2 linked regions of the Cellulophaga algicola DSM 14237 genome follow. The protein of the gene in region 1 binds, or shares a complex with, the protein of each later gene. Links are inferred from orthologs where the notes say so. Each region holds a gene or a part of one and is shown on either strand. Other genes may lie near its edges. The genes, in order: mnmE and mnmG.

The links.
Region 2: the proteins of mnmE (region 1) and mnmG are in contact, whole or in part, in a solved structure (PDB 9HIP), measured with the Escherichia coli proteins. The link is inferred for Cellulophaga algicola DSM 14237 from one-to-one orthologs.

Annotation. Positions count from the first base shown.
Region 1 is NC_014934.1:3,718,875-3,730,654, reverse strand. Bases 8,952-11,780 are described here. They hold mnmE (tRNA uridine-5-carboxymethylaminomethyl(34) synthesis GTPase MnmE), read left to right. Parts: upstream 8,952-9,574; coding sequence 9,575-10,987; downstream 10,988-11,780. Other genes in these bases: CELAL_RS16175 (helix-turn-helix domain-containing protein), read left to right, coding at 11,203-11,469; CELAL_RS22400 (hypothetical protein), read right to left, coding at 8,952-9,104. Outside these bases: CELAL_RS16230 (methyltransferase), read right to left, coding at 1-20; CELAL_RS16225 (DUF294 nucleotidyltransferase-like domain-containing protein), read left to right, coding at 796-2,712; CELAL_RS16220 (3'-5' exonuclease), read left to right, coding at 2,712-3,374; CELAL_RS16215 (hypothetical protein), read left to right, coding at 3,539-3,727; CELAL_RS16210 (phosphoribosylaminoimidazolesuccinocarboxamide synthase), read right to left, coding at 3,737-4,690; CELAL_RS16205 (PhoH family protein), read right to left, coding at 4,736-5,689; CELAL_RS16200 (SAM hydrolase/SAM-dependent halogenase family protein), read left to right, coding at 5,817-6,647; dnaN (DNA polymerase III subunit beta), read left to right, coding at 6,955-8,073; CELAL_RS16190 (DUF4870 domain-containing protein), read right to left, coding at 8,149-8,487; more of CELAL_RS22400, read right to left, coding at 8,556-8,951. UniProt on the Escherichia coli protein: Exhibits a very high intrinsic GTPase hydrolysis rate. Involved in the addition of a carboxymethylaminomethyl (cmnm) group at the wobble position (U34) of certain tRNAs, forming tRNA-cmnm(5)s(2)U34.
Region 2 is NC_014934.1:1,721,855-1,733,677, forward strand. Bases 4,575-7,446 are described here. They hold mnmG (tRNA uridine-5-carboxymethylaminomethyl(34) synthesis enzyme MnmG), read left to right. Parts: upstream 4,575-5,012; coding sequence 5,013-6,881; downstream 6,882-7,446. Other genes in these bases: CELAL_RS07390 (hypothetical protein), read left to right, coding at 4,575-4,592; ybeY (rRNA maturation RNase YbeY), read left to right, coding at 4,585-5,004; CELAL_RS07405 (hypothetical protein), read left to right, coding at 7,433-7,446. Also shown: gltX (glutamate--tRNA ligase), read right to left, coding at 1-882; more of CELAL_RS07390, read left to right, coding at 1,101-4,574; more of CELAL_RS07405, read left to right, coding at 7,447-7,990; CELAL_RS07410 (class I SAM-dependent methyltransferase), read left to right, coding at 7,968-8,795; CELAL_RS07415 (hypothetical protein), read right to left, coding at 9,080-10,570; inner membrane protein YiaA, read left to right, coding at 10,752-11,219; CELAL_RS07425 (hypothetical protein), read left to right, coding at 11,471-11,779. UniProt on the Escherichia coli protein: NAD-binding protein involved in the addition of a carboxymethylaminomethyl (cmnm) group at the wobble position (U34) of certain tRNAs, forming tRNA-cmnm(5)s(2)U34.

The sequences.
Region 1 (11,780 bases):
AGCTTTATATCTGTACTCATCTTTATGGTTTTAGTTTTGTAATGACTCTTTTTAAAATTTATATTCTTTTATGCGTGAGGGATTGCAGTGTAAATCCCACAGCCCGCTCCCGATAGAACGGGAGCAGGGCGAGGAATTGTAACGAAAAGCCCGACCTTGCTTCTGAACCTTCTTCAGGAGCAAGGACACGCCCAGGCCTAAGTAAGGATACTTTACGGAGTTTGCTTTAGGTTCTTATAGAAAACAAGGGTTTGTATCCTACTTATTGAACTTAAAAAATGCGCCGCATATGATGCTCCTTTGGCTATACTTATGGTGCTTTTAAGCAAACCATGCTTTTTAATGATTTGAAACGAATTGCAGACTAATGACCTTAGCAATGCGTAGGGTTAAAAAGTATTAGATAGTTACCTACTACCAACCAGTCATTAAGCTGGTTATTTAGGTTTCACAGATCAGCAAAAGGGCCTATAAAATAAGCCTCGGCAATTTGCTAAAGTGAAACTAAAGGATAAATAATACGCTGTAAAGATACTTTTTTAAACCCTATTTTAGGAAGAATATAAAAGGAATAATCAATTGACGTCGGGTACTAAAGCGTTCTTCTTTTAATGATTTGAGTACAATTTGTTTCACCTTCGTTGCATTGATGCGAGCTTGGTAGCGTATGGCATTAGATGAGACTAAAAATAACATTAATGTCTTTATTTTATTTGGCGTACTATACTTAAAAAACATCACTCATAAAACCACATATGCATTAGATAGATTATTTTTACTGTAGAATGCTTTTCTATGAAAAACACCATATCGCAACGAGTAGCAGATTTTTTAAAAAACTACCCTCCATTTAATGGATTAAAAAGTGATGATTTACAGCTACTTTCGGAACAGATTACCATTATATACCAAGAAAAAGATAGTATAATTTTCACGGAGAAAGAGGTAGGTCATGACCACTTTTACGTTATACATAAAGGTGCTGTATCTCTAATTAGAAAAACAACCAATACCATCGTAGATATCTGTGACGAGGGTGATATTTTTGGCTTACGCCCTTTAATGGCCAACGAAAACTATGAACTGGAAGCTAAGGCACATGAAGAAAGTATTCTTTATGCTATTCCTATTGCCCTTTTTAAACCACTGGCTTTAAACAATACAGCGGTAGGTAATTTTTTAATAGAGAGTTTTGCTTCGAACACGAGAAACCCATACTCAAAAAATTATCGTGGTAAACTATACAGTGACAATTCTGACCCAGAAAAAAGCACTCCTAACTTGCCGCTTATAGATTTACAACCGGTACAATATTCTAAAAAAATAATTTCTTGCGGTCCGCGAACCACCGTAAAAAGAGCTGCTGAAATAATGACTGCTAAACAAGTTGGAGCCATTATTATCGTAAAAGATGCGTTGCCCATTGGGATTATTACAGACAAAGATTTACGCAATAAAATAGTCACTGGTGATTATCCTATTACTACTGCGGTTAGTAAAATTATGACGAGTCCAGTAATTACATACCCAAAAAACCTGACCATTACTCAGGCACAAATGGCTATGATGAAAAGTAACATAAGTCATTTATGCCTTACCAAAGACGGAACGGTAGCGACTAAGTTAGTCGGAATACTCTCTAAACACGATGTAATGGTTGCTTTGGGTAACAACCCTGCCGTTTTAATGAAAGCTATAAAACGTGCTAAGAAAGTAAAACACCTTAAGCCTATACGAAAAAACATCATGGATTTATTACGAGGTTACCTCGCTGAAAACATCCCGATGACCTTGGTTTCTAAAATTATATCGGAATTAAATGATGCTTGCTTAAAACAAGTGATTAAAATTTCATTGGATAAAATGGAAAATAAACCACCTGTGAAATTTGCATGGTTAGCGCTTGGTAGTCAAGGGCGGAGTGAACAAATGTTGCATACCGATCAAGACAATGCTTTAATTTTTGAAGATGTTTCTGATGATATGCTTCCTAAAACAAACGCCTATTTTTTAGACTTTTCTAAATTAGTTACCAAGGGGTTAAATGAAATTGGTTATGAATACTGCCCGGCGGAGATGATGGCTTCAAATCCGCAATGGTGTTTAAGCTTTAGTGAGTGGAAAAAAACAACATCGCATTGGATTATTAATCCAGGTATTGATGAAGTATTACTTTCTTCCATATTTTTTGATTACAATCTAATTTATGGAGAACCAAGTTTAGTTACAGGGCTTTCTGAACATATCTTTTATACGGTAAAAAAATACCCTATATTTTTTGTGCATTTAGCGAAAGGCGCGCTTCAAAACCCTTCTCCTACAGGATTTTTTAGACAATTTTTAGTAGAACAAGATGGGGCACATAAAGATTCTTTTGATGTAAAAAGTAGAGCCTTAAGGCCCTTGACTGATGCCGCTCGGGTACTTATTCTATCGCACTCCATTAAAGCGATTAACAACACTGCAGAGCGCTTTGAAAAACTTGCGGAACTAGAACCCAACAATAAAGAAATCTACCTTGCATGTTCCTACGCTTCTAAAGCATTATTAAAATTTAGAACAAAACAAGGCATTACAAATAATGATTCTGGACGTTATATAGCTTTAAACAATCTAAGTAAAGAAGAGAAGATAAAGCTTAAGCGTACTTTTAAAACAATAAAAGAAATTCAAGAACTGGTAACCCTAAGGTTTCAATTAAAAAATATGTAATGTTTAACTTTTTAAAAAAAAACAAAGCCAGTCTTCCTCAATTTTGGAACGACTATGCGTTAAAATTTAAAGAAAAACCTACGGAAAAACTAGTTGACACCGTATATACTGTTTTAGATACTGAAACTACGGGTTTTGATTATTCTAACGATAGAATCTTATGCATTGGTGCTGTAAAATTAGTACAGCAACAAATTGCGATAAGAGATGGTTTTGAAGTATTTGTTACACAGCAAGTGTATGGTAAAGATGCCGCCCCAATCCACGGAATACTCAAAAACAGTACAGTTCCTAGGGTAACTGAACTAGAGGCTTTAGAACAATTTATTACCTATGTAGGGAACAGTGTAATTATTGCACACCATGCAATTTTTGATTTAAATATGATTAACAATGCCTTACTAAGAAATGGATTACCCGAATTAAAAAACACCTATTTGGATACTTCTCATCTCTATAAAAAGACAATTATTAGATCTAATTTAATTACAAGAAAAGAAAATTACACATTAGATGAATTAGCTGATAAATTTAGCATTTCAAAAAAAGATAGGCATACTGCTATGGGTGATGCTTATATTACAGCTATACTCTTTTTAAAGATTATTAGTAAGCTAAAAGAATCCAAAAAAGAAGTAACCCTCAGTTTTTTACGCGATTGATTATAGATATATAACGTACAAGCCTATTTTTATATGAAAAGAAGGAAAATTGTTAGTTATAAATACAGATAACCAACAATTTTCCGTTTAAATGTAATTTTTTAAGTCAAAACGCATTATTTTAAGAATATTTTATTAATTTCAGCAATCAAACCTCCGAGAGCATGAAAAGAATTCAAAAAATTAAGAGCTTTATTTTCCTTATGGCATTTATAGGATCAGCTACCTTTTATGGTACAACTCAAGAAAGTCCTAAATCTTCGGCCATTAAAAATACAGAGTACAAAAAAACTAGCCAAAAAACACCTCTTAAAAAAGCTAATTTGGTTACTGCTCATGTTATTATTAAGTAATTTTTGTACTTAGCTTTTATTTAAATACGCTAAAACATTAGTTTCTATTCTTGTTTGAATATCTGAAATGTTAGCTTTTTGGAATGATTCTCCTACGATATTCTCATATAGTTCAATATACCTATCTGATACCGTTGTAATATAATCATCAGACATTTCTGGTACTTTCTGACCTTCTAAACCCTGAAAGTCATTAGAAATTAGCCATTGACGTACAAACTCTTTAGAAAGTTGTTTTTGCATCGCCCCATTTTTTTGCCTTTCGGTATACCCTTCCGTGTAAAAATAGCGTGAAGAATCTGGAGTATGTATTTCATCAATTAATACAATTTTACCGTCTTTAGTTTTCCCAAACTCATATTTGGTATCAACTAAAATTAAACCTCTCTCTGCTGCAATTTCTGTTCCTCGTTGAAAAAGATCTTTGGTATATTTTTCTAGGATGCTATAATCTTCTTCAGAAACAATTCCTCTTTTTAAAATATCTTCTCTAGAAATATCTTCATCATGATCGCCCATTTCTGCTTTAGTCGCTGGCGTTATAATAGGTTCAGGAAATTTATCATTCTCTATTAACCCTTCTGGCAAAGCTACTCCACAAAGCATTCTTTTACCTGCTTTATATTCACGAGCTGCATGCCCAGACATGTATCCACGAATTACCATTTCTACTTTAAAAGGCTCACAAGCATGCCCAATAGCTACGTTAGGGTCTGGTGTTGCTAGCAACCAATTGGGAACAATATCTGACGTATCTGCCATCATTTTCGTTGCAATCTGATTTAGTATCTGACCTTTATAAGGTATACCCTTTGGCATAACAACATCAAAAGCAGAAAGCCTATCTGTAGCAATCATTACCATAATGTCATTTGCTAAAGTGTACACTTCTCTTACTTTTCCTTTATAAATACTAAGCTGTCCTGGAAAATTAAAATTTGTATCTGTAATTGTATTGTTCATGCTCTTAAGGAATGCGTTGACTATTATTATATATTAAATTGAAAGCTAGTTTTGGTGCTCTAAACCTTTATAAGCTTCTATTACTTTTTTCACTAATTTATGACGGATAACATCTTTATCATCTAATTGGATAATTGAAATTCCTTCTACATTTTGTAAAACTAACAAAGCTTCTTTTAATCCTGAAACGGTTCTTCTAGGTAAATCTATTTGCCCGGGATCTCCCGTAATTAAAAACTGTGCATTTTTACCCATTCTTGTTAAGAACATTTTCATCTGGGCATGCGTTGTATTTTGGCCTTCATCTAAAATTACAAAAGCATGATCTAATGTTCTACCGCGCATAAATGCCAATGGTGCAATTTGTATGGTACCATTTTCTATATAAAAAGCCAGTTTTTCTGGCGTAATCATATCGCGTAACGCATCGTATAAGGGCTGCATATACGGATCTAATTTCTCTTTTAAATCTCCTGGCAAGAACCCAAGGTTTTCACCTGCCTCTACTGCTGGTCTCGTTAGAATAATGCGTTTGACTCTTTTCTCTTTTAAGGCTTTTACAGCAAGTGCTACCGCGGTATATGTTTTACCCGTACCCGCGGGGCCAATTGCGAAAACCATGTCATTTTTGCGTACGGCATCAACCAATTTACGCTGATTAACGGTTTGTGCTTTTATCAAACGACCGCTAACACCATGAATGATGACTTCTCCACTACTTTCAGAAGCCGACAGATCATCTTCTGCAGTACTCATAAGCAAACGTTCAATACTATTCTCGTCTAACTTATTATACTTCACATAATGTTCCGTAAGTGATTTAAAACGCTGATCAAACTCTTCCAGAAGTTCGTCATCGCCATAGACTCTAATCTTACTTCCTCGTGCTACAATTTTTAGCTTTGGAAAGTACTTTTTTATCAAGTCTATATTTTCATTTTGCTGTCCAAAAAAATCTCTAGGACTAATTTCTGTGAGTTCAATTACAAGTTCTTTCAAAGAATATGGGATTTAATTACTTACCTATTAAATATTAATTTTAGTTGCCTTAAAATTTGTGTAATTTTGTTAAACAAACTTAAGTAAAAATCAGTTTCATAAAGTAAAAAAATATCAACAGTCTTACATGGCAATAATTACATTAACTACTGATTTTGGATATAAGGACCATTTTGTTGGCGTTATTAAAGGTGCTATTTATTCGGAATTAGCCGACGCTAAAATTGTTGACATCTCTAATGAGATAAGTCCGTTTAACATTCCAGAATGTGCTTATATTTTAAAAAATTCTTATAAGAGTTTCCCTAAAGGCACCATACACATTGTAGGGGTAGACTCTGAGCCAACCCCTGAAAACCAGCACATTGCAATCCTTGTAGATGGTCATTATTTTATTACCGCAAACAATGGTGTTATTGGTTTAATTACTTCTGAGATTACTCCTGAAAAGGTCGTTGAAATTAATATTCCCAATCCAGAACATGGATCATTTCCTGTGTTAGATGTATTTGTTAAAGTTGCTTGTCATATTGCGCGCGGTGGCACTTTAGAAGTTGTTGGTAAATTGTTTAATAAACTAAAAGATATTCGAGAATTTGCCCCTAGAATTACAGAAAATGGCAATGGTATTGTTGGGAGCGTAATTTATATTGATAATTTTGGGAATGTCATTACGAATATAGAAAGGCATACTTTTGAAGCCTATAGAAAAGGGAGAGATTTTATTTTAAATGCTCGAAATAAAAAAATTACTAAAATCTATAATAAGTATAGTGATATTATAAATTTTGATTTAGAAAAAGATAGACGAAACGGCCCAGGAGACCTGTTAGCCCTTTTTAATTCATCTAACTATATAGAATTAGCCATCTATAAGAGTGATTTAAATACTGTAGGAGGAGCCTCTACCCTACTCGGTTTAGATTATAGAGATACCATCACCATAGATTTTAAGTAAAATAGAGTAGGTTTTAGGCTACTTATAAACATTGTTAAAAACGAGTATTCTAAATTTGTAAAAATTATACACTTACTTTTAAAAGGTTTTCCTTGATTAACAGTAGGTTTAGACGTTAATAATAGACAATAATTATACTATATTTGTAGCAATTGATAGGGCAATAACTGTTGATAAGTTTGTTTCATTAAAAACAACAATTAAAATATCTTTGTTTTTCTTGCGACGGTCTAAGTAACCAAAGAATTTTAATATTCTAATTACTAATTCATCGACAGATTTTAAGAGAAAATAAAACACATAAGGAATGAAATTTATAGTATCTAGCACGTATTTACTTAAACAATTACAAGTTTTAGGTGGCGTAATTAACAACAGCAACACACTACCAATTCTAGATAATTTTCTATTTGATTTAAAACAAAACCAATTAATTGTTTCTGCTTCTGATTTAGAAACTACGATGAGTTCTGTTTTAAATGTAGATTCTGATAATGAAGGTTTAATTGCAGTTCCTGCAAAACTATTATTAGATATATTAAAAACCTTTCCGGAGCAACCCTTAACATTTGTTGTTGAAGACAACAATACAGTTGAAATAAGCTCTAATCATGGTAAGTACGCTTTAGCCTATGCAGATGGTGCTGAGTTTCCTAAAGCGGTAGAATTAGCAAACCCTAGCTCTACAACTATTATTGGAGACATATTAGCAACAGCTATCAACAAAACAATATTTGCTGCAGGTAATGATGATTTAAGACCCGTAATGAGTGGTATCTTTTTTCAGTTTTCTCCAGAGAGTTTAACCTTTGTAGCTACTGATGCACATAAATTGGTAAAATACCAAAGAACAGATATTTCTGCTTCGCAAGTTGCAGAGTTTATTATGCCGAAAAAACCTTTAAATCTTTTAAAAGGTATTTTAGGAGGTAGTGAATCTGACGTAACTATTGAGTACAATGAAAGTAATGCAAAATTTAGTTTTGAAAACACAGAACTTATCTGTCGCTTAATAGATGGTAAGTATCCAAACTATGAAGCGGTAATCCCTAAAGAGAATCCAAATGTATTATCTATTTCTAGAAATCAGTTGTTGAGCTCTGTTCGTAGAGTTTCTATATTTTCTAATAAAACAACGCACCAAATACGTTTAAAAATTGCTGGTGCAGAACTTAATATTTCTGCTGAAGATATTGATTACAGCAATAAAGCAGAAGAGCGCTTAACATGCTCATACCAAGGCGATGATATGCAAATTGGTTTTAACTCAAGATTTTTGGTTGAAATGCTAGCGAACTTAACCTCTGATGATGTTTCATTAGAAATGAGTTTACCAAATAGAGCTGGTATTTTAACTCCTGTGGATGGTTTAGATGAAGGAGAATTGGTTACAATGCTTGTTATGCCTGTAATGCTTAATAATTAATACCAACCAGATTTTTATAGAAAAACCCCAATTACTTACGTGATTGGGGTTTTTTATTTTTAATAAAGTATTTGATTATAAAAATTTGATACTCATAGGATAATACGGTTGTTGATCATTACTAACTCGTATGGCATTTACTATAGGAAATACAAAAGTTAAAATCCCTAATATTAAAAAACCTAATACCCCTAAGCCGAATAAAAGCACCATAGGAATACAAATAATAAAATAGATAAACATACTAATTCTAAAATTCATAATTGCCTTTCCATTCTCTTCCATATTCAATACCGAATCTTTTTGGGTTAACCATATTACTAATGGAACTATAAACCCTCCAAAACCTGTTACAACATCTAATAATTGACTTAAATGGGTAATGACTAATAACTGTTTGTTTTCTTTTTGCATGATATTTTGATTTTTGATTGATGTACTAATAAGACGCATGAGAAAACAAATTGTTACAAGAAAAAAAATTATTGTTTACGTTCTAACTTTCTTAATTTTTCTGATTCCTTTAAAATTTTGATGTTTTCTTTCGAAATTTTATCATTTAACTTGCCTATATCTACAGGAGAAAGTTTGCCTTTACGCTGACCTTCTGCAAGTTTCATATCGTATTTAGCGATTTTGTCTTCACTTTTTTGAATATCTTGTATTTTATCTGCTATTTGATCTTTTAATTTTTCGGCCTTTTTAGCTTCCTTTTCAACTTTCTTTTGTTCTTTCTCTGCTTGTTTCTGCTCTTTCGCTATTTTCTTCTGCTCTTTTTCTTTTGCCTTTTGTTCTTTTTCAGCCGCTTTCTGCTCTTTTTCTTTTGCCTTTTGTTCTTTTTCAGCCGCTTTCTGCTCTGCTTTTGCTGCGGCAGCTTCTACTTTAGCTTGTTCTATTTGCTTTAAATCCTCTTGTTCTTTTATCATATCTTTTACGACTATGATAGAATCTTTAACTTGTTCTGTTTCTTGTGCATAAGATTTTCCTAAAGAAAATAATGCAATCATTGCTACTACTGCTAATTTATTCATATATAATTTAATTGTTAATGGACAACGAATGTACAAAATAGAATGAATCACCATCATAAAATATTTTTATTTTGTACGTTGTAAAATCCCCTCTATTGCGGGTCTAAAAAGGTATATATCAAAAAAAATGCCGCTTTTATAAAACGGCATTTTTTCCTGCAATTATTTTAAAATACATAGATCAACACATTATAGATTATATAACCACAAACCACTCACAAACAACAATTTATACATACACAGACATAAGCCTTTATTCCTGAATTACAGTTGCAAAAAAGTATTTTGAAAATTTCTTAAACCAAACTTTAAAACCTAAGCTTACTATTTTATACATTCCTTTAACGAATAGATGACTAAGCAATATTTTTGACCTTTTACAGCCTAGCATTCCTCTAATAAATGACTGCTAAATCTAGATATTATACTATGGTAGTAGATTACCAGATTCTATTTTATATTTTTGCATCATGATACAACAAGATACTATAGTAGCACTAGCAACACCATCTGGTGCGGGAGCCATTGCTATAATTCGCCTTTCTGGTAATGATGCTATTACTATTGCTTCAAACCATTTTGTATCTAGGAAAGGTAAAAAACTATCCAACCAAAAGACACACACCATTTTATTAGGACATATTGTAGATGGAGACCGTATTTTAGACGAAGTTTTAGCCTCTATATTTAAAGGACCTAATTCTTATACTGGAGAAAATATAGTAGAAATTTCATGCCATGGCTCCACCTATATTCAGCAAGAAATTATCCAATTATTTTTAAGAAATGGATGCAGAACTGCAGACGCCGGAGAGTTTACCTTACGTGCCTTTTTAAATGGAAAGATAGATTTAAGTCAGGCTGAAGCCGTAGCAGATGTTATTGCTTCGGACAATGCTGCGAGTCATCAAATTGCCATTCAGCAAATGCGTGGCGGGTTTAGCAATGAAATAAAAGAATTGCGAGCAGAGCTAATGAACTTTGCTTCCTTAATAGAATTAGAGTTAGATTTTTCAGAGGAAGATGTGGAGTTTGCGAATAGAGCGCAGTTTCAAGACCTTATCAATAGAATTACGTTGGTCTTAAAACGTCTTATAGATTCTTTTGCTGTAGGGAATGTAATAAAAAACGGAATTCCGGTAGCTATTGTAGGCGAACCTAATGTTGGAAAATCTACCTTATTAAACTCGCTATTAAACGAAGATAGAGCTATTGTATCTGATATTGCGGGTACTACCCGTGATACTATTGAGGATGAACTATCTATTGATGGTATCGGATTTCGGTTTATTGATACGGCAGGAATTCGTGAAACGCAAGATATTGTTGAAGGTATTGGGATAAAGAAAACATTCGAAAAAATAAAACAAGCAGAAGTTGTCCTTTATTTAATTGATGGTGCACTTATAAAAGAGAAAAAACAGATAGACGCTTTAAAAATAGAAATTGAAAAGATAAAAAATCAGTTTCCACAGAAATCTATTCTTTTGTTGGTCAATAAGGCAGATAAAATAGCTACTGAAACCACCACGCTTATTTCTTCTGAAATGGCATCATTATCTGCACAGCTGAAAACTATTTTTATCGCAGCGAAAACGGGTGAAGGCGTAGAAGATTTAAAAGAAGAATTATTAGGACTGATAAACACAGGAGCCCTTAGAAACAACGAAACTATTGTAACCAATTCTAGACATTACAATTCACTTTTAAAAGCCTTTGAAGAGATTCAAAAAGTACAATATGGAATGGATTCTGGTTTTTCTGGAGATTTATTGGCTATAGATATTCGTCAAGCATTATTTCATTTTAGTGAAATTACTGGTGAAATATCAAGTGATGATTTGCTAGGAAATATATTTGCTAATTTTTGTATTGGAAAGTAAAGCAATAAAATTTGGTATGGTAAAGGCACATCGTTTACAAAGTTAAAGGCACATGGTTTACACTTTTTTAAGGGTTAATTTGAGATAAAAATCAAATTATCATGCCTTGGAAAGTAAGCACAACAATGGAGCAAAAAATCGAATTTATTTGTGAATGACGTACAGGAAAGTATACTATAACAGAATTATTTAAAAGTTTTGAAATCTCTCGACCAATGGCTTATAAGTTGATAAGTCGGTTTGAAAATCGAGGTTATGAAGGGCTAAAAGAGCAGTCAAGAGCACCTGGCAAACACCCCAATGCAACCAATGAGAATATCGTTGATAGTATTGTAAAATTAAAGAAGAAATATAAACTCTGGGGAGCTAAAAAAAGTAGAGCGATATTGTTTAAAGAACTTTTAAGTCAAGAAGTCCCATCTGTGGTTATGTTCATAATATTCTTAAAAGAAACGGTTTTCTATGTCCTCAAAAAAGGATGAGAAGAGTCAAGCCAGTCTTCCCCATATTTGACCCTTAATCATGTAATGAAGTTTGGAGTGCAGACTATAAGGGAAAGTTCTTAATGGGTAATAAAATATATTGTCATCCATTAACAATTGCAGACTCTAAAAGTCGATTTTTATTCTCTGCTAAAGGTCACTATAAAGAAAACTTAAAGTCTGCTAAGGCAGAGTTTAAAAGGGTTTTTAGAATATATGGAATTCCTAAACAAATACACACATATAATGGTAGTCCTTTTGGTTCTGTAAGGGCAATACAACGTTTTACACAACTCTCCTACTGGTTTATT
Region 2 (11,823 bases), 2.0 Mb from region 1 along the record:
TACAGTTTCAGGAAAATATCCTTCTTCTTTATATCCTTTAGATTCATTCCAATTTAAAGGAAAAACAGGGAAGCCTAATTTTTCTCCATCGCGTTTGCTTAATTTACCTTTCCCAACAGGCTTCATAATCAAGGGTAAATGTGCAAACTCAGGTGCTTGCCATTCAAAAGCATCGTATAATTGTTTATGCAGTGCTAAAGAAGGTAACCATTCCTCTCCGCGTATAACATGAGTAATCTCCATTAAATGATCATCAACAATATTTGCTAAATGGTACGTTGGCATTCCATCACTTTTATATAATACTTTGTCATCTAGTACATTAGAGTCAATAGTCATGTTTCCTCTAATAGTATCGTTTAATTTTATTTGTTGGTCTGGTGCTGTAAGAAAGCGTACCACATACTCCTCGCCATTTTCAATTTTCTTAGTTACTTCTTGAGGCATTAAAGAAAGAGAATTGTCTAATTTTAACCTATTATGCCAGTTATATATAAACGTTTTTCCTTGTTCTTCGTGTTCTTTTCTGTGATTATCTAAGCTTTCTGAGCTGTCAAAAGCGTAATATGCTTTCCCTTTTTCTAGAAGAACGTTTACATATTCTTTATAAAGGTGCTTTCTTTCGCTTTGTCTGTAGGGTCCAAATTTACCTTCTTTTCCTGGGCCTTCATCAAAGGGTATATTACACCAGTTTAAGGCATCTATAATATATTGTTCTGCACCTTCTACATATCTATTTTGATCGGTATCTTCAATCCTTAAAATAAATTCACCATTGTGTTTCTTAGCAAAAAGGTAATTAAATAGTGCTGTTCTTACACCACCAATATGTAGGGCTCCTGTTGGGCTAGGAGCAAATCTAACGCGAACTTTAGTACTCATAATTTTGTATTTGTTGTAAAGATAGTAAAAGGTGAAAATTAGAACTAATAGTTAAATAATTTAGATTTATTGTTATTGTAAACTGCACATATTGAGAGGCTTACAATTAACATGGTTATGGCATATTTATATTTTGTATTATTTACCTTTGCGGTTATTTCATTCCGTTACTCTAAAAGTGTTTTTTTTTCGAGTATCTTGGTAATAAAATCCTACAATTGACTGCATTAGATCATATAAAGAAAAACCTGAAGGACTTTGTTAAAAGTTATTATACCGCCCAATTAATTAAGGGATGTATTTTATTTTTGGCACTAGGTAGCTTGTTTTTGTTATTGGTGTTAGGAGTTGAATACTTTCTTTGGTTGAGTTCTGGTTTTCGCTTATGTATTCTACTTAGTATGTTATTGGTCTCATTATATTTGGCTTATCAATTTATTTTGACACCCATTTTTTATCTATTTCGACTAAAAAAAGGTTTATCAGACAGCCAGGCTGCGGATTTAATTGGGCGACATTTTCCTGAAATTGAAGATAAGCTTTCCAATTTAATAGACTTACAAGCCACTACGGAACAGTCTGAATTACTTTCTGCAAGTATACAGCAAAGGGCAGAAGTTCTTACACCTTTTAATTTTTCAAAGGCTATAAATTTCAATAATTCTTATGCATATGCTAAGTGGATTGTTGCTCCGCTTTTAATTTTTTCATTAATTTTCTTTTTTGGGGATATAAAATCTTTTTTTAAAAGCTATGAACGTGTAGTAAACTACGATTTAGCTTATGAAAAACCAGCCCCTTTTAAATTTATTTTATTAAGTTCTAATTTATCCGTCTTAAAGAATGAAACTGCATCAATTTTAGTTGAAACATCGGGTACGATTCAGCCAGAAACTATTTCTATTAGTATAGAAGGGGAGGAGTATGTTATGAAAAATGCAAATGGTATTTTTCAGTACGATATAAAAGCGCCTACAGATTCATTTACTTTTCATTTTATTGCGAACGGATATACTTCTAATTCTTATCGTTTTGAAGTTATTAATACACCTTCCATCCTAAATTTTAATTTAGAATTAAACTATCCGAAGTATACTAATAAAAAACCTGAAGTAATACAGAGTACGGGTACAGCTATTCTACTTGAGGGCACCACAGTAAAATGGAATGTTACTACTGAATATACAGACAAATTACTTTATAAAGATTTAGATACTATTAAAGAATTTACTAAAATTTCTTCTCATAATTTTATATTTTCCAAACGTATATATAATTCTTTAAGCTATACGGTTACTACCTCTAATGAACGTGTTTTAGATTTTGAAAATTTAAATTATTCCTTTAAGGTTGTAAAAGATGAAGCTCCTAGAATAGAAGTAGAACAACGCGTAGATAGTCTTGTAAATAACACTGCTTATTATAGTGGGACGCTTTCTGATGATTATGGTTTAACTTCTCTTAAATTATTTTATTATGATATGCTATCTCCGGATAAGGTGAATAGTATTGAATTATCTAAGCCTACAAATACGGTAAACACTTTTTATTATACGTTCCCCTCTGGGATTGATATCTCTGCGAATAGTACCTATGGGTATTATTTTCAAGTGTCTGATAATGATGCTGTTAATGGTTCAAAACACACAAAATCTAAAACTTTTACTAGTATAATTTTAAATAATAATCAGCTTAAAAACAAGGATTTAGAGTCCCAACAAGCTATTATATCAAACTTAAACAAAACGGTAGATCAGCTTAAGAATCAAACTAAATCTCTTGAAGATCTTTCTAACAGTCAAAAAGAAAAATCTAACTTAAATTTTAATGACAAATCTAAGCTTAATTCGTTATTGCAAAAGCAAGAGGTTCAGGAAAACCAAATGCAGAAATTTTCTAAACAATTAAAAGAGAATTTAAGTAAGAGTAATGAAGAGGATGATTTAAATAAATTATTACAAGAACGTCTTGAGCGTCAAGAATTACAAGCAGAAAAGAATAAGCAATTGTTGGAGGATTTAAAGAAAATTGCAGATAAAATTAATAAAGAAGAATTATCTAGACGTTTGGATGATCTTGCAAAAAATCAGAAGAATGGTCAGCGTAATTTGGAACAATTATTAGAACTGACCAAACGGTATTATGTTACAGAGGCAGCCTCTCAACTAGCTAAGGATTTAGAGAATCTGTCTAAAAAACAAGAGGATTTATCGCAATCTAAAACTAATGATACAAAAGCAAAAGAAGCACAAGAGAAAGTAAATGAAGAATTTTCTAAGCTTTCTTCTAAATTAAAAGAACTTGAAAAAGATAATGAAAATTTAAAAAAACCAATTTCCTTAGGTATCAAGGAGGCCGAATTAAATGCTTTGGATGATAATCTAGACGCAATTTCTAAACAATTGCAAGAAGAACAAAAAGAAATAAAAAGCCCTAGTGCTAGCTCAAAACAGAAATCTGCTGCTGCTAAAATTAAAGAATTAGCAGAGAGCTTATCTCAATCTTCTTCTAGTTCTGGTGGTTCTAGTGTTTCAGAAGATGCAGAAGTACTACGTCAAATTCTAGATAATCTAGTTGTTTTTACATTTAAACAAGAAGCTATTATAGATGAACTTAGTGAAAATGAAAATGTTTTTGCAAATCAATCTAAAGTTATATTACAGCAAAAAGAACTCAAATCTCTTTTCGAGCATGTAGACGACAGTCTTTTTTCTTTGTCATTGCGTGTGCCTGAGATTTCTGAGAAGGTAAACAAAGAAGTTACAGATCTTTATTATAATTTAGATAATGTAGTAGAGAATTTATCTGAGTCTAGAATTTATCAAAGCGTTTCTTATCAAAAATATGTCCTTAACTCTGGGAATACTCTTTCAGATTTATTAGCAGATATTTTAGATAATATGCAAGAAAGCATGAAGACTGGAAAAGGAGAGGGGTCTAGCCAAGACTTTCAGTTGCCAGATATTATTAAAGGTCAATCAGAATTAAGTAAGAAAATGGGTGACGCTGGCAAGGGTAAGGAAGGTAAAAAGGGGGAAAGTGGTTCTTCTGGGGAGAAAGGTAAAGAAGGTAATCAAGGTAAGCAAGGTGAAAATGGCTCTTCTGGTAGTGACGGACAAAAGGGAAGTAAAGGTAAAAGTGGTACTTCAGGGGAGAATAGTCAAGGGCAACAGGGTACTTCATCAGGTTCTGATGCTAAGGGTGAGGGGAAATCCGGTCAAGGGAAAGGTGATGGTAATGGTTCCGGAGAAAAAGGTTCTATGGGGAATGGGAACACGGGCTTGTCAGAGGGTGCTTTAAAAGAAATTTATCAAATTTATAAAGAACAAGAACTTCTTAAGAATAAGTTGGAAGAGCAATTATCCAATATGATTAATAGCGACGATCGTAGGTTAGGAGAGAAGTTAATTAAGCAGATGAACGATTTTCAAAACAATCTTTTAGAAGATGGAATTACAAGAAGCTCTATTGATAAGGCGACTATTATACAATACGAATTATTGAAGTTGGAAGGTGCTGCTATGAAGCAAGGGGAGAAGAAAGAGCGGGAAAGTGATGTTAATAGTAAATCTTTTTCAAACCCTATCCTTTCACAACCAGAAATCTTTGAGAATTACAAAAATCAAAATGAAATTTTAAATAGACAAGCACTACCTTTGCGGCAAAATTACCAACATAAAATTAAAGAATATTTTAATACAAATGATTGAATTTAATTACGAGTTAGATTTTGAATTATCTAATGAACCCTATTATGCAGATTGGTTAACTAGGGTTATAGAATCTGAAGGTAAATCCTTGGGAAATTTAAGTTATATTTTTTGTGATGACGCTTATCTTTTAGATATTAATATGAAATATCTTGATCATGATACGTATACAGATATTGTAACTTTTGATTATTGTGAGGGAGATACTATTGCAGGAGATTTATTTATTTCTATCGAAAGGGTATTAGAAAATGCTAAGGAATATAATGTAGATTTTTTAGAGGAATTACATAGAGTTATGTCTCATGGGGTTTTGCATTTAGCAGGCTACAAGGATAAAACGGATATGGATGCGGCGCTTATGCGTAAGAAAGAAGAAGAGAAAATTAAATTGTTCCACGTGGAACATTAAGGGAAATTATGTTTGATAAAGAGTATGATGTTATAGTAGTTGGCGCTGGTCATGCAGGATGTGAAGCTGCTGCTGCTGCCGCAAATATGGGTTCAAAGGTATTATTGGTGACTATGAACTTGCAAAATATTGCCCAAATGTCTTGTAATCCTGCTATGGGTGGTATTGCAAAAGGACAAATTGTGCGTGAAATTGATGCACTTGGGGGTTATAGCGGGATCATTTCCGATAAGTCTGCCATACAGTTTAAGATGCTTAATAAGTCTAAAGGGCCTGCAATGTGGAGTCCTAGAACTCAGAATGACCGAATGGTATTTGCTGAGGAATGGAGGTTGGCTTTGGAGGATACACCAAATGTTGACTTTTATCAGGAGATGGTTTCTGGCCTATTGGTAGAGAATAATAAGGCAGTTGGTGTTACTACTTCTTTAGGAATTAAGATTAAGTCTAAATCTGTAGTTCTTACAAATGGTACTTTCTTGAATGGATTAATTCATATTGGAGATAAAAACTTTGGTGGAGGTAGAGCTGGTGAACGTGCTGCAACAGGAATAACAGAACAATTATTGTCTTTAGGTTTTGAATCTGGAAGGATGAAAACAGGTACGCCGCCAAGAGTAGATGGTAGATCTTTAGATTATTCTAAGATGATTATACAGCCTGGAGATGCTATTCCGGAGAAATTTAGCTACTCTCCAACTAAAGCTTTAGAGCATCAAAGAGATTGTCATATGACGCATACGAGTGAATTGGTTCATGATTTATTGCGTGAAGGTTTTGATCGTTCTCCAATGTTTAACGGTAGAATTAAAAGTTTGGGGCCTAGATATTGCCCTTCTATAGAAGATAAAATTAATCGGTTTGCAGACAAAAACAGTCATCAATTGTTTGTGGAGCCAGAAGGTTGGAGAACTGTTGAAGTATATGTAAATGGTTTTTCTACTTCGTTACCGGAAGATGTTCAGTTTAAAGCATTGCGTTCTGTTGTCGGTTTTGAGAATGTAAAGTTCTTTAGACCGGGTTATGCTATCGAGTATGATTACTTTCCGCCAACGCAATTAAAGCATACTTTAGAAACTAAATTAGTTTCTAATTTGTATTTCGCTGGTCAAATTAATGGAACTACTGGTTATGAAGAAGCCGCTTCTCAGGGTCTTATGGCGGGCATAAATGCGCACCAAAAAATTAATGAAAAAGAAGATTTTATCTTAAAAAGAGATGAAGCTTATATCGGTGTTTTGATTGATGATTTAATTACAAAGGGTACAGAAGAGCCTTATCGTATGTTTACATCTAGAGCAGAGTATAGAACTTTGTTGCGTCAGGATAATGCAGATTTACGTTTAACACCTATGGGATATAAAATAGGTTTAGCTCGTGAGGATAGATTAAAAAGAATGGAAGACAAGTTAGAGAAGTCTGAAAAATTTGTTCAATTTTTCAAGGATACTAGTGTGCTTCCGGATCAAATAAACCCAATATTCGAAAGTGTAAATTCTGCAGTAGTAGATCAATCTTTCAAAATGTTTAAAGCATTTTCTAGACCTAATGTAACTATGGATCATATGATGACTATAGCATCTGTTTCTAATTTTGTAAAGGAGAATGATTTAAATAGAGAAGTTTTAGAACAGGCAGAAGTACAGGTAAAGTATTCGGGGTATATTGCTAAGGAGAAAAATAATGCAGATAAATTACATCGGTTGGAAAATGTAAAGATTCCTGCAAATTTTGATTACACCAAATTAAAGTCGCTTTCCACAGAAGCGAGACAGAAGTTAACCAAGATACAGCCAGTTACTATTTCGCAGGCTTCTAGAATAAGCGGAGTTTCTCCAAGTGATATTAGTGTCTTGTTAGTCTTCCTAGGAAGATAATATTGGTTCTATTTACCAGCATATTTAAAGTCTCTAAATGTAAAAGTTTAGAGGCTTTTCTTTTTTGGTTTTACGGATATTTCATGTTATTGGTTCTTATGAATAGAATGGTTTAAAGTATTTTTTTTAATGTATGTGTTAGTAGGTTTGTGATTGTGCTGTATTTATTAATTAAGTTTGCGTAATCTAAATTCAAAAAATTTTAGCAGTACTAGAGTAGGGGGTTCTGTTTATTGCTCCGTAAGCTTGATGATCTAAGTGATGTCAGATAGGTCTAATTTTTATTGTTGTATAGATTTTAAAGGTTCATTTAATTTTCTTGTTATGATGTGTAAAAGTGTTCGGTAATCAAATTGTTCCACGTGGAACAATTTGATTACCGCTGTGCTAAATTTTCAAAAGTGTAGTTCCTGCGTCGTAATTTAATTATATATCTTGTGCAAATAAATGTTGTGTAGTCTCCTATTTTTGTTGTGAACTATTTGTGGAGAATTATTCCTTTTGGACCACTTGTTGTTCAGGTTTTTTAGAGATTTAAAACCACTCCTTTCATGAATAGATTATTTAATGTTTTAGTTTTTCTTTTTGTTTTATCATCATTTGTGCTCATTCGGATTGCTCCTAAAATTGATGATTATAAAATTTCTAAAGGAAAAAAATTTAAGCGGACTTTGTCAAAGCGACAGCTATTTATTTTTGAAGACACAAAAGAGGCGGGAGAATCTTATAAGTATGTGAATACAAAATTTCAATTGCATGATTCTCTTGTTTATGATGATGTTCCTTTTCAATTAGAAAACCAGCAATATTTTTTCGCTACTTATGAAGTTGAGATTCAAGATAAGTCTTTTCAATTAGTCCCAATTGCTTTAGATGTTTTGCTGAGTACATCTTTAGGAAGGGATGAAGTAGATCCGTTATTTTCAAATCCAGACGGAATTTCCCGTAAAGGAAATTTTTACATTGCTATAGAAGTTTATAGCGATTTGGAAAAAGATTGTTTATTGGCTAATTCTTTTTCACGTACTTCAGTTTTAAAGTATCTTCGTCAACTCAAGAAAGAATATTTAGCTACACACAATTACAATGAAATTTTATTTAAAAACTAAAGACTATTCTGTTAGTCAGGAAACCTTTGAATTATTTCTGGATCAAGAATTAGATATGCTCATTACAAAACCAGAACCTCAGGTTTTGGATTCGTATTATGATAGTGAGGTGTATATTTCTCATACGGATGCTAATGTTTCTTTGATGGACAAAATCTATCAAAGTGTAAAAAAGATTAATCTTAAAAATAAGCTTAAGGTTGTTGCTAAACATGCAGTAGGAAAACGGCTTTTAGATGTTGGTGCGGGTACCGGAGATTTTTTAGTAGTGGCAAAAGAAAATGGATGGAGCGGAGTTGGTGTAGAGCCAAATAAAAAAGCACGAGATAAAGCTTTTGAAAAAGGCTTGGTTTTAAAATCAGCCTTAGAAGATTTCTCTGATGAAAAATTTGACGTCATTACCTTATGGCATGTATTAGAACATGTACCCAATTTAACCGATCAAGTAAGTAGGTTATCTCATCTTTTATCGGACAAAGGAATTTTAATTGTGGCTGTTCCTAATTATAAATCTTTCGATGCAAAATATTATAAAGAGTATTGGGCGGCTTTTGATGTGCCTAGACATCTTTGGCATTTTTCTAAATCTTCTATCACTAAGCTATTTTCTAAAGAAAATTTAAAAGTGTCAAAAGTCTACCCTATGATCTTTGATGCATTTTATGTTTCCCTTTTATCTGAAAAATATAAAACTGGAAAACAAAACTTCGTTGCAGCATTTTTTGTGGGGCTGCGTTCAAATATAAAGGCTTGGAGAACTAAGGAGTATTCTTCCCTAATTTATGTCATAAAAAAGGCTAAATAATCATTTTAAGCTCTTTTGAGAGGGTTTTGGCTTTAGTGCCTAATAAGTAGCTGTTTATTTATTTAAATCAATTTATAACCTATTTAAAATCGACTGTTTTTAATTAGATTTACTGATTTCTTTTAGTTTTGAAATAGATATTTCTTATAATACCTATTTCGACCTGTATTTAAAAATTTTATAAAAAAAATTGAGGAAGACACTTGGCGTAATCTTGAAAAATATGTTCCTTAACTTTTATTTTATTGAACGCTCGGGAAAATTTTAAAATAGCTTCATGCCTATCAATTTTTTTGAGCTACAACTTCTAAGGTAGTTTTATACAAATCGGTTTTCATGATTTTTGATTTTAGCCACGCATAAAAACTCAGTACAAATAAATCCTCTTTTTCTTCGTGTAGGGTGATAAGTGTTTTTTTTACTTTCAGCATAAATTCATTTTGATCTATTTTTTCTTTATGATAAAAATAGTGGGTGGCTAAACTCAAGAATTCTAAAACTCTGTGCTCTTTGTTTTCTTTTAAACGTTTGCTGTATTTTTTTCGGAAACTATGTATTCTAGAAGCTACTAGATCTAAATTTTCCATTTCCATATATAGCAATATTTCTGTTAGGTTCTTCTTGACCACCCAAATTTCTCCTCCTTTCTCTGCGTACCAGGTATCGCTATGACGAGATTCTTTGAAAATCTGCAACGCTTCTTTGCATTTATTCTGCTGAAATAAGAGCACTACTGTGGTTAGTTTTAAATCCATGATATATGCAACCTGCTGTTTGTACTTTTCAAAATCAAATTGTTCCAAACATGCTAGAGCTTCTTCTGATTTTCCAGCGTAGTTTAAATTTAAGACTAGCAATAAAGTGTATTGGGGTATAAAACGTTGGTAATAGCTATTGTTTTGTCTTTGCATTTCTGTTTTCATCCGTTCCAAGTACTTCTTAGATTGCTCAAAATCTTTATTTCTGAAGTGTGAATTGGCGATGTAATACAAAATTTGAATATGATAGAACAAATGTTTTTGAGATAACTTTTGTTTCTGTTCTATTTCCCTATTTACTTTTTCTATAAATGGGAGTAAGGTGTAAAAATCTCGGGTAATATGAGCTGCTTCATTATTAATGGCAACAATTTTATATAAAGAACGATAGCTTAAACCATTCTCAATAGAAATATTAAATGCAGCTAAGGTCTTGGCTATAGTTTGGGTAATATTTTTATTTTTTGCTGCCAATTCGTTTTTAATAGTAGCATAAAAAAGATTTAAGTTTTCTTCTTGTTGAAATAATAACTTGTTGGCTTTGAACTGGGTGATTAACTCTTGCAAGTCAACTTTTCTATCTAAATGCGTATACTGTATGCGGGTGTAGTATATTTCATTTAAAATACCATAGAGCTCATGCTGTTTCGCTTTTATTTCTGCTTTTTTTACAACCCTCAACGCTACTTTGTATGCTTTTTGCTCAAAGAGAATTCTACTGGCAAGCAAAAGTTTAATAATTTCCATTTCTTCAGATTGCTCTCCTTCAAAACTCTTTGTAGCTATAAAATCTATTAACCCGTCAAAGAGGCGCTTGCTTAAAGCGTTGTACGCCCCTTTGGCCTTCTTACCATAAAGGAGCACATCAATATGTTCAGCATTAGGGTTTGTTGCCAGTATATTGAATAAAGCAACGTTTTTTGTGTCGTGTCTCTTATTCCTTTGGTTTAACCGAGTAATAAAATTTTTCTGCTCTTCATTGGTTAATGTCGCTATTAATCCAGTATTTATGTTCATTATATCGTAAGTTATAAGATCTATAAATATAATGAATACAATATATAGTTCTAATTTAATATAATTTATATCGTAAGTTTTATTCGAAAGTAGATTTTCCAAAACACACTAGGCTCCCCATCTTTGTACCGTTGAAAGAAACTAAATCAACAAAATAATTAATCATCAAAAATCAATTATTATGAATTACAATTTTAGTAACGATACCGGAGAAGAAAAGAACAAGAAAAAAATTCAGAAAGAATTTGATAACAAACCAACCCCTGCTTTTATAGGCGCTTCTTGGGTGGCATTAGTAGCAGGTATGCTTGCTTTCTGTGTAGGGTTATCTAATGCAGCCATGCTTTTGAATGAAAAAGGGTATTACTTAACCATTCTTCTGTTCGGGTTATTCTCGGCAGTATCTGTGCAGAAAAATGTACGAGATCGTTTGGAAGGTACAGAAGTAACAGATATGTACTATGGTATAAGCTGGTTTGCTGCATTAGCATCTATAACCTTACTGGTTATTGGTTTATGGAATGCCGATTTAAACCTAAGTGAAAAAGGATTTTACGGAATGTCCTTTACCTTAAGCTTATTTGCAGCTATTGCAGTACAAAAAAACACACGTGATAAGAAGTTTATAGAAAGTACAGAAGAGGTATAATTTCAAAAGAAGGAAGTACTCATGAGGTGCTTCCTTTTTTTGATGATTAGAAAAGGCAACTGCAGCGATGTAGTTGTCTTTTTTCGTAAAATAATTTATATTGTAGGTAATATGTGATGTATTTTAGGTTGATATTAACAATACGAGCGTGTATTGAACGTTTACTAAAGAGGTTTACAGAGCGTATTTAAAATCTGATATTCCATTGTAAAACAGCAGCCAAACTAATAACAATTTTTAAGTGTTTATTTATGGAAGAAGAGAGCCTACAAGAGTTAGATAAAATTTTAAAACCTATTATAGATAGAAGTTATCAAGCAGCAAAACGCGAATCCTATAATGGAACTCCCTCCGGGAAATCAATTTTAGAACACTTTCAAGTTGAAATTGATAATACCAGAGTTGCAATATCTAGTCAGTTTTATAAAATTGACAAGTTAATGCAGCATAATGCTAGTTTAAGAAAGTCTTCGGCAAAGCCTAAACAGCCTAAAGTAGATTCTAAAAAATATGTGCGGGAATCTAATGGAGGTTATCAAGTGTTTAATGGGATGAAATGAATACAACTTTCGAATGAAGCGCGGATTGATTTAAAAATTGAATC